DNA from 3 places in the Micromonospora sp. NPDC050417 genome. Region 3 is predicted to be linked to each of the others. Evidence: riboswitches for the same ligand, from Rfam matches in the RefSeq annotation. Region 3 holds a riboswitch; each other region holds the start of a gene.

Region 1 (3,268 bases), on a different contig from region 3:
AGCCACCCCGAACAGGCCGAGTCAAGATCGGTCAGTGGGACCGGCTACGGCGCCGCGCCGAAGCTCGGTAGCCGCTCGGCGAACCACGTGGCGGCGTGGTCGGCAACCTGCTCCAGCGCACCGGGCTCGGGGAACAGATGGGTCGCGTCGGGGATGATCCGTAGTTCCACCGGCCCGCCGAGCGCGTCGCGGGCCTGCTGGTTGAACTGGATCACCTCCTCGTCCCGACCGCCGACCAGCAGCAGCGTCGCCGCCCGTACGCGGGAAAGGGCCGGACCGGCCAGGTCGGCGCGACCGCCACGGGAGACCACGGCCGGTACGTGTTCCGGCCGTTCCGCCGCGGCCACCAGTGCGGCCGCCGCACCTGTGCTCGCCCCGAAGAGCCCAACCGGCAGGGCGGCCGTGTCCGGGTCCCGCCGTAACCAGTCGATCGCACCCACCAGCCGGCCGGCGAGCAGTCCGATGTCGAACCGGAGTTCGGCGGTCTGCTCGTCGACCCGTTCCTCCTCCGGGGTGAGCAGATCCATCAGTACGGTCGCCAGCGAGTGCTGGTGGAGCACCCGGGCGACCGCGGTGTTACGTGGACTCCGCCGCGAGCTGCCGCTGCCGTGCGCGAACAGGACCACGCCGACGGCTCCGTCGGTGGGCATCACCAGGTCGGCGGTGAGCTCCACATCCCCGGCCGGGATCGCGGTCTCGGTCACGGTCGTCTCGACCTGTCCGGTCGTGGTCGTCTCGACCCGTCCGGTCGTGGTCGTCCCTACCTGCTCTCCGGTATCCCGGTTCTCTGTCTCCACCCGCTGTCCGGTACCCGGGTTCTGGACGAACAACCCAGGTACCGGACAGCGGGTGGAGACGAGCAGTGAGGTGGCGGGGCCGTTTGCCGTCTGCCCGCTCGGGAAGGCGACAGGTGCGGCCCGCTCGGGAAGGCGCCGAGTGCGGCAGGAGACCACGGAGGCCGCGACAGCGGCCCGCGTCGAGTGATCGCGAGGATGCCATGACCCGCCAGAAATCCGCCAAGTCCGAGTCCACCCCGACCAGCGCCCGCCCGCCGCAGGACAAGCGCGACAAACGTAACGCGGGGCGGGACTGGGCGGACGACGCCGCCCAGGCACGGGCCTCGGACGACCCGCGCCGGGTGGCTCCGCACGACCAGAACGGCGTCCCCTCGACCGGGGACCGCTTCTGACCGTCGTACGGACCCAGGGGACGGGACCACCCGGCCCAGACGGACGCCTCGGCGGGTCCCCTTCGAGGGGCCCGCCGAGGCGTCCACGCGTACCAGAAGATTTCGTTCGTGGCGACGTAGATTCAGCCCCTATAAGTCCGACTGATCCGGTAATGTCTCCCTCGGTTCCGACCCGGTGGTTACCCCCTCGAGCTGTCGGCGACGACCGCCGCCCAATCGCCATCGCGCGAGCCGGGGAACCAGGTAGGTGGGGTGAATCCGCACTCGCGGTAGGGCTAGTTCCGTCCCGAACCCGTCAGCTAACCCGGTCGGCGGCCGACGGGAGGAACGTGCATGACGACACCTATGCGTCAGCGGTTCTCGCTGGCCCTGACCCTGCTCGCCGCGGTGAGCACGCTCGCTGGCGCGGCAGTCGTGGCCGGACCCGCCGCAGCCGCGCCCGCCGGCCCGGTCACCCCGGGCGAGGAGGGCGGCAATCCCCTCTTACGCGACGTCCTCGAATCGACCGGGCGAGGTTACGCGGCGGCCAGGAACGCGGTGGAGAACTCGCGCAAGCGTCAGGCCGTGCTCGCCGACGAACTGCGCCAGATCGAGGAACAGCTCTCCACGATCGGCCCCGAGGTCGGTGAGGTGGCGGTCAACGCCTACCGGCTCGGGCGGATCGGACCGATCAGCGCACTGCTCGGCAGCGCCGGCCCGGAGGAGTTCATGAAACGGGCCGAGGGCCTCGACCTGATCGCGCAACGCGACAACAGCAAGCTGCGCCAGCTTCGGGAAGCGCGCAACCAGGCCAGCCGGGCCAAGAGCGCGGCCGACGCGGCACTCGTCGAGGAGCAACGACATCTCGCCACAATGGCCAAACAGAAGGAGGCGGCGGAACGTGCCCTCGCGCTGGTCGGCGGCACCGCCACCGAGGGATTCGTCAACGCCTCCTCACCGGAGGCGGACCCGGCCCCGCGCGGCCGGGACGGATCCTGGCCAGCCCAGTCCTGCACCCGCTCCGACCCGACGACCAAGGGCTGCCTCACCCCGCGCACCCTGCACGCACTCCAGGAAACCCGGCGCCTCGGTTTCACCAGGCACGTCTCCTGCTACCGGACCGGCGGACCCTTCGAACACCCGAAGGGTCGGGCCTGTGACTTCTCGGCGCAGCCGAACGGCTTCGGCGGCGATGCCACCGGCGGCGACAAGACGTACGGCAACAACCTCGCCGCGTTCCTGGTCCGTAACGCCGACAAACTCGGCATCCTCTACGTGATCTGGTACCGGCAGATCTGGTTCCCGGCGACCGGGTGGAAGAAATACTCCTCGGCGCACGGCGACCCGTCCAGCGACCACACCAACCACGTACACCTCTCGCTGCTCTGACAACCCGGGCGCCCCAGATGGCACGACGGCACGACGGCGGCGTGTTACCCCTGGGACTTGTCCGGCGCGGTCCGCTGCTCGGTCGGCGGGTTCGAACCGGCGCTGTCGATGACCGAGGCCCGGCGGGCCGGGGCGCGGCCGGGCGGCTGCTGTGGTGCAGGACCCGTCGGAGATGGCGGCGGGTTCGGCCGGGTGACCGGCTCCTCGCAGGTGACCCGGACCCGCTCGCCGTGGTGGAGCAGGTCCATCGTGCCGCTCCGGTCGCCGTTACGCAGGGCGTACGTCGTCTCCTGTTCCCGTACGTCCACCCGCAACCGGTGCCCGTGCCAGACCAGTGAGAACTCCAACCGGTCGATCCGGTTCGGCAACCGGGGTGCGAAGGAGAGGATCTCCGTGTGGTCGCGCATGCCTCCGAACCCGGCGACCAGTGCGATCCACGCCCCGGCCAGAGACGCGACGTGGACCCCGTCACGGGTGTTCTGGTTCAGGTCGTGCAGGTCCATCAGGGCGGCCTCGCCCAGGTAGTCGTGGGCGAGTTCGAGATGTCCCACCTCGGCGGCGAGGACCGCTTGGGTGCAGGCGGACAATGACGAGTCGCGGACCGTACGACGCTCGTAGTAGGCGAAGTTGCGGGCCTTCTCCTCCGCGGTGAACGCGTCCCCGCGCCAGTGCATCGCCAACACCAGGTCCGACTGCTTCACCACCTGCTTG
Region 2 (3,268 bases), on a different contig from region 3:
TGGCCCTCCACGCCGACCTGGCGCTCGACCGGGTGGGCGACCTCGCCTCGCGCTACTACAAGAGCGGCCCGTCGTCGGACCTGAACGCGCTGCTCACCAGCGGTACGCCGACGGAACTCGCCGATCAGCTCACGATCCTGGACCACCTGGCCCGGGAGCAGCAGGAGCAGATCGCTGACGTCACCGCCGCCAAGGAGAAGTACGACGTCGAGAAGCGCAAGCTGGACGAGCTGGTCGCGCAACAGAAGAAGCAGGACACCGAGCTCGCCGCGAAGCAGAAGTCGATCGACACCGAGATCAACCGGCTGGAGAGGCTGCGGCTGACCGCGTACGGGTCGAGCAGTTCCGGTGGTGCGTTGCGGATCGGGCCGTGCCCGGCGACGTACCCGGGTGGCCCCGCCGGCACTGCGGTCAGGACCGCCTGCGCCCAGATCGGCAAGATGTACGTCTGGGGCGCGACCGGGCCGAACAACTTCGACTGTTCCGGACTCACCCAGTACGCCTGGAGCAAGGCTGGAGTGAAGCTCACCCACTACACGGGTGCCCAGTGGAACGAGGGCCAGGTGATCAGTCGGGCAAACGCCCGCGCCGGCGACCTCGTCTTCTTCTACGGTGATCTGCACCACGTCGGCATGTACGTCGGTAACGGATTAATGGTGCACGCACCGCAATCCGGTCAGCCGGTAAAGATGACGAAGATTGACGTTATGCCGGTCGCGGGGTTCCGTCGACCCGGCTGAGTAACAGCAATTGCCCGAGTTTGTGGGGACAGGCCCCTTGTTGACGGTGACGCCGTTAGCAAGGGGCCTGTCCCTTGTCGACGGTGACACACCCTGAGTAATTGTCCGATATACGGAACGGTTTCACTCCAGCCACGGGTTGCACTCGCATAACCGCGTTCCTACTGTGGGAGATCGCCGAGACGGCACCTGATCACCCAACCCGGGTGGCACCGGCTCGGCCCGCCGAATCGTTTTCGACGAACCGGGGAACCAACACCTCGGGGTGAATCCGCGAATATTCGCGGTAGGGCGCACTCTTCCCGCCCGAACCCGTCAGCTAACCCGGTAGGCGGTTCCGGAAGAAGGAGCGCCCACCCCGGTGGCTAGCCATGCCCCGCGGCCGAGGTCCCTCCGGTCGACTCCGGTCGACCCGGACATGACCCGGTCGCGTACCCGTTGGCCCATCCGTACCGCCGTACTCGCCGCGATCGCCGGTGTCGTCGCCGTTCTGCTCGGCGCCACCGCGGCCCACGCCGAACCGTCGGTCACCGACATCGAAAAGCAGATCGACGCGGCGTGGAACCAACTCGAACCGACCATCGAGAAGGCCAACGCAACCCGTCAGGATCTGGCCGTCAAGAAAAAGCAGGCGGACACGCTGGCCAAGCGGATGCTGCCGTTACAACTCCAGATCGACCAGGCTATGGGCAAGGTCAGCAACATGGCCGTTCGGGCGTACAAGGGGGACAACGCCTCCGCGATCAACGCCATCCTGACCACGGACTCACCGACCATGCTCGCCGACCAGCTCACCATCCTCGACCAGTTCGCCCGCCGGCAGCAGCACGATGTCCAGGCGGTGGTCGACCTCAAGGAGCAACTCGCCGCCCAGAAGGCGCCACTGGACACCCTGGTCGCGCAGCTCACCCGGACCGAGGCGGACCTGGCCGCGAAGAAGAAGCAGATCGACGCCGAGATCGACCGGTTGCAGAAGCTGCGCCTGAAGGTCTACGGCAACGGTGGCGGCGGAACGCTCCGCCCAGCCCCCTGCCCGTCGAGTTATCCCGGCGGTCCGTCCGGCATCGCGGTCACGTTCGCCTGCGCCCAGATCGGCAAGATGTACGTCTGGGGTGCCGCCGGCCCGAACACCTACGACTGCTCCGGGCTGATGCTCGCCGCCTGGGCCAAGGCAGGGGTGACCCTGCCGCACAACGCCGCCGCCCAGCGTCGGGCCACCGCGTACGTCAAGCAAGCCGAACTGCGCCCCGGCGATCTGGTCTTCTACTACGCCGACCTGCACCACGTCGGGATGTACGTCGGCGACGGCTGGGTGGTGCACGCCTCACAGGCCGGTGAGCCGGTGAAGATGAAGCGCCTCGACACCGCCACCGTCCACAGCCTCGGCCGCCCCACCGCCTGACCTCCCCCTCCCCGGGGGTTCCCTGCTCGACGATCTAGTAGGGCAGGCCCGTGTTGACGGATCTCTCCGTCAGCGCGGACCTGCCCCAGATCGCGGAGGGAGGGTCAGCGGGTGGGCCAGGTCTGCCAGCGCTGCCAGGAGCGGCTGGGGGTAGGGCCGCGTTGGCCCTGGTAGCGGGACCCGTACACGGCGGAACCGTAGGGGTGCTCGGCTGGCGACGAGAGCCGGAAGATGCAGAGCTGGCCGATCTTCATGCCGGGCCAGAGCGTGATCGGCAGGTTGGCCACGTTGGAGAGTTCCAGCGTGACGTGGCCGGAGAAGCCGGGGTCGATGAAGCCGGCGGTCGAGTGGGTGAGCAGACCCAGCCGCCCCAGGCTCGACTTGCCCTCCAGGCGGCCGGCGAGCTGGTCGCCAAGCGAGATCACTTCGAGCGTGGATGCGAGTACGAACTCGCCCGGGTGCAGCACGAACGGCTCGCCGTCGGGCACGTCCACGACCGAGGTCAGGTCATCCTGTTGGCTGGCCGGGTCGATGTGGGTGTAGAGATGGTTGTTGAACACCCGGAAGAGCCGGTCCAGCCGTACGTCGATGCTCGACGGTTGCACCAGTGCCGGCTCGAAGGGCTCCAGCCCCAGAGTGCCCGCCTTGATCTCGGTGACCAGGTCACGGTCGGAGAGCAGCATCCAGCCACCTTAGCGACCGGGCGAGATCAACTCGGCCGCGCCCGGACCCGGAGTGACTCGTCGCGTCGCTGCGGAGCGGCAGGTGGGCGACGATTCGGCGCGTCGAGCGCGTGTCGCACTACCCGTCTCGAACACGTGTTCGATAGGATCTCCCCATGGCATCCTGGTCCGAATTCGCCGCCGACGCCCCGCGTCTCGCCGACGCGATCCGCAACCTCCTGCAGCAGTACGGGCCGGGTCTCGGCTACCTCGCCACCGTCCGCGCCGATGGCGGTCCCCGCGTGCACCCGGTGTCGCCGGTGATCAACGACGAAGGGCTGTTCTGCTTCGTCGTCGACTCGCCCAAGCGGCGCGACCTGGAACGTGACGGCCGCTACGCGCTGCACTCGTTCCCGCCCGAGGAGAGCGACGACGAGGCATACGTGGCCGGTCGTGCCAAGCTG
Region 3 (3,268 bases):
GTGGAGGCCACCGCCGGCCCGCCGGGCGCAACGTGCTCGCCGGGGCGGTCCTCGCGATGAGCGTCGGCTGGGTGGCCGTCGTGCTCGCCGCACCCCACCTCACGCTCAGCCCAGGATGGCGGATGGTGGCTCTCTTCTGCCATCTGACCTGTCTGGTCGTGGGCTTCGGGGCGGTGCTCACGGTGGACTGGTTCAGCCTGCGCTGGCTGCTACGTCAAGAACGGATCGGGACGGTACTGACCACGGCACGGGGCACGCACCTGCTCATCTGGCTGGGCCTGGTGGGGCTGGTGGTCAGCGGCGCGGCCCTGCGTCCGGACACCTCGTCGGCGCTGGTGCAGATCAAGCTGGTCGCCGTGCTCGTGGTCGGGATCAACGGCCTGTTCCTCGGTCGGGTCAGTGACCGACTCACGGCCGTCGGCGACGGCCCGGTGCCCTGGTCCCGCCTGCTCCCCGCCGCCGGCGCGGCCACCGTCTCCCAACTCGGCTGGTGGACCGCCACCCTGATCGGCTTCTGGAACGCCCAACACTGACGCCCTCCCCTCCCCGCCGATCCGGATGCAATGCCCACAGACGTTGGTGACCGGGGCGGGGAGGGGGAGGGCGTCAGTTCACGGAGAGGTGGACGTGGTTGGTGTGGTCGCTGGAGGGGTCACCGCCGCCGTTGTACGCCTTCCAGCCACTGCCCGGTAGCCAGATCTGTCTGAACCAGATCACGTACAGCACGCCGAGGCGGCTGGCGTTCTCGACGAAGTACGCCGCCAGGTTGTTGCCGTACGTCTTGTCGCCGCCGGTGGCGATCCCGCCGAAGCCGCCCTTCTCCGCCGCGAAGTCACAGGCCCGCCCCTTGGGGTGCTCGCCCGACCCGCCGCTGCGGAAGCAGGAGACAAAGCGGGTGAAGCCGGCCGCCTTGGCCTGGTTCATCGCGTTGAGGGTGCGCGGGGTGATGCAGCCCGTGGTGGTCGGGTCGTTCGCGCTGCACGACTCCTTCGGCCAGGAACCGTCGGCGTTGCGTGGCGCCGGCTTCGCCGTGGCGGAGGTGGTGCTGGCGGTGACGCCGGCGCTGGCGCCGCCACTGCCTGCCTGGGCGAGCGCCCGTTCGGCCTGTTGCTTGCGCTTGGCCATGATGTCGAGCTGCTTGCGTTGTTCCCGGATCTCGTTCTCGATCGCCGCCTTGGCCCGCTGTTCCTGGTCGCGGACCTCGATCAGGTTTCGGAGCTGGCGGTCCTCGTTGGCGGCCACCGTGCCGAGCGACGACGCCCGGTCCAGGAAGCCGTCCGGCGAGTCGCTGTTGAGCAGGGCCGTCAGCGGCCCCAGTCGGCCGGTGCGGTACGCCATGCCGGCGAGTTCGGCGACGGTCTGGGTCCGGGTGACCAGCTCGGCCTCCAGGGTGACCAGGTGGGCGGCGAGCTGTTGTTGCCGTTTGGTGGAGTTGTCCAGCGTTGCCTGGGCGTCGAGATAGCCCTTGGCCGCGATGTCGAGTTGTTCGCGGAGGCTGGCGCTGCCGCCCTCGTCGTCGGTGTCGCCCGGGGCGGCGGCGAGCGTGCCCGGGGCGGCGGCGAGTGCGCTGGTGGGGGTGAGGGGGGTGGCCAGCACGGTGAGGATGATCGCGATCGCGGTCAGGGTCGCGAACCGTGCGGCACGTGGTCGTGGTCGTACGGGCGCCAGGAATGGCATTCGGTACACGTCCTTCCGTCAGCCGCCGACCGGGTTAGCTGACGGGTTCGGGACGGAAGATCCCTACCGCTGACGCGGATGCACCCCAATGACGCGATGGTTCCCCGGCTCGCACGTGCGATTAGGCGACGGTCACCGCAGGCGCCGGAGGGCGCCGCCCGGCGGAGACCGGAGCCGAGCCTACCGGCATGTCCAGCACGGACAGTGTTGGCGCGGCCGACGGACGCCGCAACTCGAAGTGATATGTCGGATATAACTAGAAACTTTTACCCGGTCGGGGGACAAAATTTAAGGGCCAGGTAAGCGAAGAGTGGTCATGTTTCGGCGTCTCGTAAGGACCGTGCCCGGTCAGTGGCCCCTACCAATCGGCCGGGCCGCAGTTCTCGGTCGCGCTGCCGGGCTCGACCTGGAGGGTGGCGTGGGCGATGTCGAAGTCGTCGTGCAGCGCCCCGCGCGCGGCGGCCAGCACCGCGCCGACCTCGGCGCCGGGGGAGAGCGTGAGATGGGCCGAGGCGACCTCCATGCCCGAGGTGAGCGTCCAGACATGCAGGTCGTGCACGTTGGCGACCCCGGGTACGGCACAGAGCCGGGCAGCCACCGTCGGCACGTCCAGGTGCTCCGGTGCGGCCTGCACCAGAATCCGGACCGCGGCCCGCGCCAGCCGCCCGGTGCGGGGCAGGATGAACAGGCCGATCGCCACCGCGACCACCGGATCGGCCCACCACCAGCCGGTGTTCGCGATCACCAGGGCGGCGACGATCACCCCGGCCGAGCCGAGCAGGTCCCCGAGCGCCTCCAGGTAGGCGCCGCGCAGGTTGATGCTCTCCCGCGCACCGGCCCGCAACAGCCCGAAGGCGACCAGGTTGGCCAGCAGCCCGAGGACCGCCACCACCAGCATCGGCCCGGCCAGCACGGTCGGCGGACGCGCGGCACCGAACCGCAGCGCCGCCTCGACCAGCACGTAGATCGCGACGCCGAAGAGCAGCACCGCGTTGGCCAGCGCGGCCAGCACCTCCAGCCGGTAGAGGCCGAAGGTCCGCTGCGGGTCGTCGGTGGCACGCCGGGTCGCGGTGATCGCGGCGAGCGCCATCCCGATCCCGAGTACGTCGGTGAACATGTGACCGGCGTCGGAGAGCAGCGCGAGCGAGCCGGTGGCGAGCGCCGTGACCGCCTCGACCACGGTGAAGACGACGAGCAGTCCGAGGGCGGACCAGAGCCGTCCCCGGTGCCGCTCGCCCGCGCGCATCGCCTGCGCGCCGTGGTCATGACCCGCGCCCACGCCCACACCCTCCGCCGCCGGTGCCCGCGCGACCCAACATATGCCGACATCGCAATGTGTGTGATTGGTTCGGGTCGGGGGATGGGCGGCGGTTCACCCCTCCACGCTCATCGCCGCCACGATCGGCGTCCGGGTCGCCCGCCGGGCGGGAAGCAGCCCGGCCAGGAGCGCCGCGCCGCCGGCCAGAGCCACGCAGAGGACGAGCTGAGCCACTGGTACGACCGGCAGCCCGTGCCCGTAGCTGTGGATCAGTCCGAGTGCGGCGGTCCAGCCGACGCCCACCCCGAGGACGATCCCGGCCAGGGCCCCGAC

The links. Region 3 has a riboswitch for cyclic di-AMP ahead of ACIBF5_RS25600 (hypothetical protein). Riboswitches for the same ligand answer to the same signal wherever they lie in the genome.
Region 1: linked by a shared signal. The riboswitch ahead of ACIBF5_RS26985 (coiled-coil domain-containing protein) and the one ahead of ACIBF5_RS25600 (hypothetical protein) in region 3 are both predicted to bind cyclic di-AMP.
Region 2: linked by a shared signal. The riboswitch ahead of ACIBF5_RS03970 (NlpC/P60 family protein) and the one ahead of ACIBF5_RS25600 (hypothetical protein) in region 3 are both predicted to bind cyclic di-AMP.

The regions. Positions count from the first base shown of each region.
Region 1 covers NZ_JBITIH010000024.1:82,139-85,406, reverse strand. The annotation lists gene ACIBF5_RS26995 (dienelactone hydrolase family protein) at 45-704, opposite strand; gene ACIBF5_RS26990 (hypothetical protein) at 998-1,189, shown strand; cyclic di-AMP (ydaO/yuaA leader) riboswitch at 1,389-1,519, shown strand; gene ACIBF5_RS26985 (coiled-coil domain-containing protein) at 1,523-2,557, shown strand; gene ACIBF5_RS26980 (glycoside hydrolase family 65 protein) at 2,602-3,268, opposite strand, start outside.
Region 2 covers NZ_JBITIH010000002.1:304,022-307,289, forward strand. The annotation lists gene ACIBF5_RS03965 (NlpC/P60 family protein) at 1-740, shown strand, start outside; cyclic di-AMP (ydaO/yuaA leader) riboswitch at 954-1,089, shown strand; gene ACIBF5_RS03970 (NlpC/P60 family protein) at 1,159-2,142, shown strand; gene dcd (dCTP deaminase) at 2,247-2,825, opposite strand; partial or broken gene ACIBF5_RS03980 (pyridoxamine 5'-phosphate oxidase family protein) at 2,981-3,268, shown strand, end outside.
Region 3 covers NZ_JBITIH010000022.1:49,282-52,549, reverse strand. The annotation lists gene ACIBF5_RS25605 (hypothetical protein) at 1-533, shown strand, start outside; gene ACIBF5_RS25600 (hypothetical protein) at 607-1,677, opposite strand; cyclic di-AMP (ydaO/yuaA leader) riboswitch at 1,685-1,815, opposite strand; gene ACIBF5_RS25595 (cation diffusion facilitator family transporter) at 2,036-2,956, opposite strand; gene ACIBF5_RS25590 (ABC transporter permease) at 3,050-3,268, opposite strand, start outside.